DNA from 2 places in the Streptomyces sp. NPDC085866 genome. Region 1 is predicted to be linked to the other one. Evidence: riboswitches for the same ligand, from Rfam matches in the RefSeq annotation. Region 1 holds a riboswitch; the other holds the start of a gene.
The links. A riboswitch is a leader RNA that binds a small molecule or an ion and turns the genes downstream of it on or off. The one in region 1 is predicted to bind guanidine.
Positions count from the first base shown of each region.

Region 2: linked by a shared signal. The riboswitch ahead of ACIF83_RS00675 (multidrug efflux SMR transporter) and the one ahead of ACIF83_RS19230 (MBL fold metallo-hydrolase) in region 1 are both predicted to bind guanidine.

Region 1 is NZ_JBITSQ010000007.1:170,796-175,149, forward strand. Features, by position in the region: gene ACIF83_RS19220 (hypothetical protein) at 1-239, opposite strand, end outside; gene ACIF83_RS19225 (PP2C family protein-serine/threonine phosphatase) at 612-1,775, shown strand; guanidine-III (ykkC-III) riboswitch at 1,868-1,935, shown strand; gene ACIF83_RS19230 (MBL fold metallo-hydrolase) at 1,948-2,826, shown strand; gene ACIF83_RS19235 (XdhC family protein) at 2,851-3,993, opposite strand; gene ACIF83_RS19240 (xanthine dehydrogenase family protein molybdopterin-binding subunit) at 3,986-4,354, opposite strand, start outside.
Region 2 is NZ_JBITSQ010000001.1:153,026-157,379, reverse strand. Features, by position in the region: gene ACIF83_RS00705 (DUF445 domain-containing protein) at 1-359, shown strand, start outside; gene rdgB (RdgB/HAM1 family non-canonical purine NTP pyrophosphatase) at 403-1,005, shown strand; tRNA gene ACIF83_RS00695 (tRNA-Leu) at 1,051-1,135, opposite strand; gene bcp (thioredoxin-dependent thiol peroxidase) at 1,337-1,804, opposite strand; gene ACIF83_RS00685 (DUF3618 domain-containing protein) at 1,897-2,226, shown strand; gene ACIF83_RS00680 (co-chaperone GroES) at 2,349-2,651, shown strand; guanidine-III (ykkC-III) riboswitch at 2,698-2,769, shown strand; gene ACIF83_RS00675 (multidrug efflux SMR transporter) at 2,807-3,127, shown strand; gene ACIF83_RS00670 (transglycosylase domain-containing protein) at 3,134-4,354, opposite strand, start outside.

The DNA.
Region 1 (4,354 bases):
CAGGGCCGTACGAGGCCGAGGGCCACGGCGATCCCGATGGCCGCCATGCCGATGGTCGCCGTGTTGAGCACCACCCATCCGGTCAGGTCGAACCCGTCACCGATGGGCAGCAGCCCCGCCACCGCCCCGACCACCCATGAGATCTTGATCAACGCGTAGGGCGTCATCACCAGAGCCGCCCCGTACGCCGCCAGCCGCCCCGCCCGGTCCAAACGGTCCACCTGGTCCACCTGGTCCATCGAAGGTCCCCCCTTTTCCTCTCCCCTTGGGAGATCCACCCTCGTCGGCAGGCTCACGCGCCGCGTCACGCGCAGGTCGTATCCCCCTCCCCCATCCGGCGGACACCGTCCTCCACCCATGCCCCGACCTCCAGAACATGCCGCCAAGTGGAGCAATCGCCGGTGTGCCGGGACCCCGCGCAGGAGGCTGGACCTCTTGCAGGGGTCGTGCGATCAGGAGTCCGGTGTGCGAAGGCCGCGAAAGCCGAACCATCAGGCGAGTCGTCCACCGGCACGACACGCGTCCCCGGCTGGTCCGGCAGTTCCGACGGCGCGCGCGTGCGGGAGTGCCGGGTGAGGCTCGGGCACACCCGTCGGGAGTTGGAGGCCGGCATGGCCGTACGAACACAGCTGGCCGCGCCTCCGGCGTGGATGCGCTGGCTTCCGGCGCTGTTCGTCGCGGCCCTTCTGCTGGTCGAACCCGTCACGCCGGTGGACTGGCCGGTGAGCTTCGCACTGATCACCGTGCCGCTGCTGGCCGCCTTCGCCCAGGGGCCGCTCGTGGTCGCCGCCGTCACGGTCTTCGCGGTCCTCTTCGAAGGGGTCCTGGCCGGTACCCCTTGCTGTGCGGGCCGGTCCGTCGGCTATCTGTGGGAGCGCCACTACGTGGCCTCCTACATCTGCACCGTCCTGGTGGGCGCAATCGGCACGGTCCTGGCCGCCCATCGGACCCGCCGTGAACGCACGCTCGCCGACGTGCGCTTCGTGGCCGAGATCGCGCAGCGTGTCCTGCTGCGGCCGGTGCCGCACCGGATCGGCAACCTTCGCCTGGAAAGCCTCTACCTGTCCGCCGCCGCTGAGGCGCGCATCGGCGGCGACCTCTACGAGGCCGTCCCCACCCCGTACGGGGTCCGGCTGCTCATCGGCGACGTCCGCGGCAAGGGGCTGCTCGCGGTCGAGACCGCCGCCACCATGCTGGGCGCGTTCCGCGAGGCGGCTCACGACGAGCCCGATCTGCCCGCCCTGGCCGACCACGTGGAGATCAGCATGGGCCGCAGAGCGATGCTGCTCAGCGGAAGCGAGGTGGGCGAGCGGTTCGTCACCGCCGTCTTCGCCGAGATCCCCACGGACGGTCATCTCGTCCGCATCGTCAACTGCGGTCATCCGCCCCCGCTCCTCATCCGCTCCGACGAGGTGCGCGAACTGGACCGGGGGCGGTCGGCTCCGCCGTTGAACCTCGGCGTGCTGATCGCCGAGCCGTACAACGTCGACGTCTACGATTTCCGGCCCGGCGACCAGCTCCTGCTGTACACGGACGGCATCACGGAGACCCGCGACTCCCACGGCACCTTCTACCCCTTGCTCGAGCGTCTGCGCTCCTGGGGACCCCTTCCGCCGCGGGAGCTGCTGGAACAGCTCCACCGCGACCTGATGGCCTACAGCCACAACCGCCTCCAGGACGACACCGCGGCGCTCACCGCCTGCCTGCTCGCCGACCAGCCGGCCGCGCCGCCTCCTCCGTCGGGCGGGCCGGGCAAAAGCGGCGGGCCGCGGTGATGCCACCGACCACGGACGGCCTCTACGGCATGCGCAGAAGGACGTGCGGGCCAGGGCCACGGGGCCCCGTCGGACACCGTGGTAGCGTCCCGTCGGAGGCTCTGACGTGCCTGCCCCGGACGAGATGTGCGCCGTACCCGGCCCGCCAAGACGACGCACGCACGGAGGCATCGTGGACACCGGCACGCCCCTGATCGACTTCACCAGCGCCCCTCCCCAGGCCCGTTCGCTGGACGTGCGGTGGATCCACGGCTCGCCGTCGGCCAAGCACAACACCGACCCGGACATCCAGGTCCACGCCTATGACGAGCACACGTTCATCCTGCGGCAGAACATGGCGGTGCACTACGAGGCGCCGTTCCTGTTCCTGCTCTGCGGCAACGAACGGGCGGTGCTGATCGACACCGGCGCCACCGAGTCGGCCGAGTTCTTCCCCCTGCGCCGGGTGGTCGACGGGCTCCTCGCGGACTGGCTCGACCGGCACCCCCGGGACGGCTACCAGCTGCTGGTGCTGCACACCCACGGGCACGGTGACCACGTCGCCGGCGACGACCAGTTCACCGATCGCCCCGACACCACGGTGGTGGGCGCCGACCGCGCCGGCGCCTGGCGGTATTTCGGGTTCGACGCGGACCCGGACGCCGTGGCCCACGTCGACCTGGGCGGCCGGGTGCTGGAGTGCCTGGCCACCCCGGGCCACCACGAGGCGGCCGTCACGTTCTACGACCCAGCCACCGGCCTGCTGCTCACCGGCGACAGCGTGTACCCCGGACGGCTCTACATCGAGGACGTCCCCGCCTTCGCCCGCAGCATCGACCGTCTGATCGAGTTCGCCGGCCGTCGACCCGTCACCCATGTGCTCGGCTGCCACATCGAGATGACCACCGAGCCGGGCGTGGACTACCCGGTCCGCACCACCTACCAGCCCGACGAGCCACCGCTCCAACTGACCCCGGCTCACCTTGGCAGGATCCGTGACGCGCTCACCGAACTCGACACCGACCTCACCTGGCGGGCCTACCCGGACTTCGTCCTGTGCCCCCGGGCCTGAGCACGGCGCGGACGGCGGAGCCCCTCAGGCGGCCGTAACCTCGTCACGTCCCCTCTGGTCGTGGTGGATCGGCGTCTTCGTGCCGGTCAGCGAAACGCCCGTCCCGCCGTGTCTGACGGCGACGATCTCCGCGACGATCGACAGGGCGGTCTCCTCCGGGGTGCGGGCGCCGAGGTCGAGGCCGATCGGGGAGCGCAGCCGGGCCAGCTCCCGCTCGCTCACGCCCTCTTCCCGCAGACGTCGATTTCGTTCCTCGTGGGTGCGGCGCGAGCCCATCGCACCGACGAACGCCACCGGCATCGAGAGGGCCGCCTTCAACAGGGGTACGTCGAACTTCGCGTCGTGGGTGAGCACGCACAGGACGGTCCGGGCGTCGGTCGCGGTGCGCCGCAGATAGCGATGCGGCCAGTCGACGACGACCTCGTCGGCGTCGGGGAATCGCGACCGCGTGGCGAAGACGGGGCGGGCGTCGCAGACGGTCACGTGGTAGCCGAGGAACTTGCCGGCCCGCGCCAGCGCCGAGGCGAAGTCCACCGCGCCGAAGACGATCATCCGCGGGGGCGGTACGTTCGACTCGATCAGCAGGGTGAGGGCGCCGGGACAGTGCGAGCCGTCCGCGGCGACGTCCACCGTGCCGGTACGCCCGGCCTCCAGCAGGGCCCGGGCCTCGGCCGCCGCCGCCCGGTCCAGCCGAGCAGGGCCGCCGAGGCCGCCCTCGTACGTGCCGTCGGGTCGTACCAGCAGGGCGCGGCCCAGGAGTTCGGCCGGACCGCGGGCGACCCTGGCCAGGGCCGCCGGTTCGCCCCGGACAACGGCCGACAGGGCCGACGCCAGGACCGTCCGGGCGAGCAGCCGCCCGGCCACCGGCGTGATCAGTACCTCGATCGTCCCGCCACAGGTCAGTCCTACGGCGAAGGCGTCCTCGTCGCTGTAGCCGAACCGCTCTGTGACGCTCTCGCCAGTCCCGAGCGCCTGCCGGCACAGGTCGTAGACCGCTCCCTCCACACACCCGCCGGAGACCGAGCCGATGACGGTGCCCTCGCTGTCGACGGCGAGGGCGGCGCCGGGACCGCGCGGTGCGCTGCCGCCCACCGCCAGCACGGTGGCGACGGCGAAGTCCCGGCCCTCCTCGACCCAGCGGAGCAACTCCGCGGCGATGTCAAACACTTCGTACCCCGGCCTGGATGACGCGGTCCGGTCGGATGGGCAGGCTGCGGTGGCGTACACCGGTCGCGTGCCAGACCGCGTTGGCGACGGCGGCCGCGGCACCCACGACGCCGATCTCTCCGATGCCCTTGATCCCGACCGGATCCCCAGGGTCCGAGTCGTCGATCCAGTCGGCCTCGATGTGCGGTACGTCGGCGTGCGTGGCCACGTGATAGCCCGCGAGGTCGGGTCCGACGTGGCCGCCCGAGGCGCGGTCCCGGATCGCCTCCTCGTGCAGGGCCATGGAGATGCCCCAGATCATGCCGCCCATGAACTGACCGCGTGCCGTGAGCGGATTGACGATCCGGCCTGCCGCGAAGAT
Region 2 (4,354 bases), on a different contig from region 1:
CCTGGACGGCCGTACGCTCCATGATCGTCGTCGCGGCCGAGGACGAACGCAGCGAGCTGCGGCTGCGGGTACGGGCCGCACTGCTGTCCCTGGGCTCCCGGATGGCCGCCGAACCGAAGGTGCAGGAGAAAGTCGACAGCTGGGTCGAGGGCGTGGCCGTGCACATCGTCACGACCTACCGCAAGGAGATCACCTCCCTGATCACCGACACCGTGGCCGGCTGGGACGCCGAGCACACCACCCGCAAGATCGAGGCCCACATCGGCCGCGACCTGCAGTTCATCCGGATCAACGGCACGGTGGTCGGCTCACTCGCGGGCCTGCTGATCTACGTGATCTCACGGAGCCTCGGAGCCTGACCCCCGCCTCCCGATGCCCGGCCGCCCAGGAATACTGACCCCCATGACCCGCCTGATCCTCGCCACCCGCAACGCCGGAAAGCTCACCGAGCTGAGGGCCATCCTCGCCGAAGCCGGACTCCCCCACGAGCTCGTCGGCGCGGACGCCTACCCCGACATCCCCGACGTCAAGGAGACCGGCGTCACCTTCGCCGAGAACGCCCTCCTCAAGGCCCACGCCCTGGCCCAGGCCACCGGCCTGCCCGCCGTCGCCGACGACTCGGGCCTGTGCGTCGACGTCCTGAACGGCGCCCCCGGCATCTTCTCCGCCCGCTGGGCAGGCCGCCACGGCGACGACAAGGCCAACCTGGACCTGCTCCTGGCCCAGCTCTCCGACATCGCGGACGAACACCGGGGCGCCCACTTCGCCTGCGCGGCGGCACTTGCCCTGCCGGACGGCACGGAGCGGGTCGTCGAGGGTCAACTGCGAGGCGCACTGCGACACGCCCCGTCCGGCACGAACGGCTTCGGCTACGACCCGATCCTGCAGCCCGACGGGGAGACTCGGACGTGCGCCGAGCTGAGCCCGCAGGAGAAGAACGCGATCAGCCATCGGGGGAAGGCGTTTCGGGCCTTGGTGCCGGTTGTGCGGGAGTTGTTGGGCTGACATACAGGTGAGGGGCCGCCTGTCCGGGCGGCCCCTCTACGTACGTGCGGCCGGTGGGACTCGAACCCACACGGGTGTGAACCCACTGGGACCTAAACCCAGCATGACTGCCAAATTCCATCACGGCCGCTCAAAAACGGTCATCACGCTCGACCGGCAGCGTTCAGTCTAAGGGCAGGGCACATCACACGGCGAGAGGGGCTTTCCCTTTCCCGTGACACCAGGTCTCCCTCAAAGAATGGCAGTTGGGGCGCAGGCACCTTTCCGCAACGGCCCGCGCCGGGGTATCCCGGTGCGGGCCGTTGGGCAGCAGAAGTGTGCCGACTGGGGCTCAGATCGCCAGGTCCTTGATGATCTTGGCTACGTGGCCGGTGGCCTTGACGTTGTAGAGGGCCCGTTCGACCTTGCCCTCTTCGTCGACGATCACTGTGGAGCGGATGACTCCGACGACGGTCTTGCCGTAGAGCTTCTTCTCGCCGAAGGCGCCGTACGCCTCCAGGACCTTCTTGTCCGGGTCGGCCACCAGCGTGACCTTCAGGGACTCCTTCTCGCGGAACTTCGCCAGCTTCTCCGGCTTGTCCGGGGAGATGCCGATGACGTCGTAGCCGGCGCCGGCCAGGACCTCGAGGTTGTCCGTGAAGTCGCAGGCCTGCTTGGTGCAGCCGGGAGTCAGGGCCGCGGGGTAGAAGTAGACGATGACCTTGCGGCCCTTGTGGTCCGACAGGGACACCTCGTTGCCGTCGGCGTCGGGCAGGGTGAAGGCGGGGGCCACGTCCCCGGGCTGGAGTCGCTCGCTCATCGGTCCAGCGTAACGGGGGGCGTTGCGGCGCGGTGGCGGCAGGAGCTGACAGACTGTCCAGGACAGCATCAGGAGACTTCGGAGGCCGTACGGTGGCGGACACGTCGGACACCAGAACCCCGGCGCAGATCGAGGCGGACATCAAGCTCCGTCGCGAAGCGCTGGCCGAGACGCTCGACGAGATCGGGGTGCGGGTGCATCCGCAGACGATCGTCGCGGACGCCAAGGCCAAGGTCGTCGCCAATATCGATCACACGGTCGGACGGGCCTATGTCCAGGTCAACCGGGTGGTGAGTGAGGTGCGGGCGCAGTTCGTGGACGAGGACGGCGCGCCGCGGCTCGAGCGGGTCGTGCCCGTCGCGCTGGCCGTCGTCGGGGTCGTGGGCCTGCTCGCGGTGGGCTCGCGGCGGCGTAAGCGCTGACCAGGGCGGAGACGAGTGGTGGCCCGGGGTCGTACGAGTCCGTCCGAGGCAGGTAGGTTCGAGGCGTGAGCGCCAACAGAAACGAGCACAGCAACCCTCAGCACGACAAGCTGCCCATCCGGATGCTGCACGACCGGGTTCTCGTGCGGCAGGACGCCGGTGAGGGCGAGCGGCGGTCGGGCGGCGGCATCCTGATTCCCGCGACCGCGGCGGTCGGGCGGCGGCTGGCCTGGGCCGAGGTCGTCGCGGTGGGGCAGAACGTACGGACCGTGGAACCGGGTGACCGGGTCCTGTACGACCCGGAGGACCGGGCCGAGGTCGAGGTGCGGGGCGTGGCCTACGTGCTCATGCGGGAGCGTGATCTGCACGCGGTGGCCGCCGACCGGTTCGAGGGCGGCGAGGACTCCACGGGCCTCTACCTCTGATCAGAAGCCGAGAAGGGGCTGGTGACCGTTGTCACCAGCCCCTTTGTCGTTCCTTTGCTATGTTCGAAGGAGCCCGACGAGACGCGCCGTACCGGGATGCAGGCAAAGACGACGCACCGCAGAGAGTCGTCCGTTCGTCTCGGAGGTGTGTTGTCGTGGCCTGGGTGCTGCTTGTCGTGGCCGGTCTGCTCGAGGTCGGCTGGTCGATCGGGATGAAGTACACCGACGGGTTCACGCGGGTCGTGCCCAGTGTGCTCACCGGTGCCGGGATCGTGGCCAGCATGGTGCTGCTGTCGTACGCCGCCAGGTCGCTGCCGATCGGTACCGCCTACGGCGTGTGGGTGGGGATCGGGGCGGCCGGGGCGGCGGTGCTCGGCATGGTGGTGCTGGGTGAGCCGGTCACCGCCGCCCGGATCTTCTTCGTCTGTCTGCTGCTGGTCGCCGTCGTGGGGCTGAAGGCGACCAGCGGTCACTGACCCTTCCTAAGGTTGGCCTCCGGCGTCGCCGGTGGTGCCTGTGGTGCCACCGGGGGTGCCGCCGGCCGTGGTCGTTCCTCCGGCGGGGGTGCCTCCGCCGGTGGTCGTGCCGCCGGCCGTGGTGCCGCCTGCCGTGTCGCCGCCGGTGGTGTCGCCGCCGGTGGTGGTCGTACCGCCGCCGTCCGTGGTGGTGCCGCCGCCGGGAGTGCCGCCGGTGTCCTGGCCGCCGGTGTCCTGACCGCCGGTGGTGGTGGTGCCGTCGGTCGGGGTGCCGGTCGGGCCGCCGTTGTCCTGGCCGCCGTTGGTGGTGGCGCCGCCGTTGTCCTGGCCGCCGGTGGTGGTGGCGCCGTCGGTCGGGGCCTGCGTGCCGGGTGCCTGGACGTCGGCGCCCTGCTGCAGCTGGAGGTCGAAGTCGGTGACCGGCTTGCCCTTGAGGGCGTCCTTGGTGAACTGGGCCCAGATCTGGGTGGGCGCGCCGCCGCCGTTGATGCGGGGCAGGCCCATCGCGCCGTACAGCGGCTTGTGGGCCGCGGTGACCGGGTCCTGGCCCATGACGGAGACGACGGTGGCGAGGTCGGGGGTGTAGCCCGCGAACCAGGCGGCGGTGTCCTCCTCGGCGGTGCCGGTCTTGCCGGCGGCGGGGCGGCCGGCGGCCTGGGCGGCGGTGGCGGTGCCGGACTGGACCACGCTCTGCAGGACGGAGGTGGTGGTGTCGGCGGCCTCGCGGCTGACGGCCTGCTTGACGGGCTCGTCGGGGAGCTTGACCTCGGCGCCTTCCTTGGTGATCTTCTCGATCATCGTGTACGTGCCGTGCTTGCCGTGGTTGGCGAGGGTCGCGTACGCCTCCGCCATGTCCAGGACGCTGGCGGTGGCGGTGCCGAGGGCGATGGACGGGTAGGGCTGGAGGTCCTTGGTGTCGGCGGGGACGCCGAGGGCCACGGCGGTCTGCTTGACCTTGGACGGGCCGACGTCGACGGCCATCTGCGCGTACACGGAGTTCACCGACAGGTCGGTGGCCTTGCGGACGGTGATGTCGCCGTAGGACTTGGAGTCCTCGTTCTCGGGGGCGTAGGGGCCGCCGCTCCAGCCCTGGACGGGCCGCTTGTTGGTGCCGTCGTAGTAGGTGTTCGGGGTGATGGTCTGGCCGTCCTGGGTGGTCGAGCCGTTCTGGACCGCGGAGGTGAACACGAACGGCTTGAAGGTGGAGCCGACCTGGAAGTCACCGCG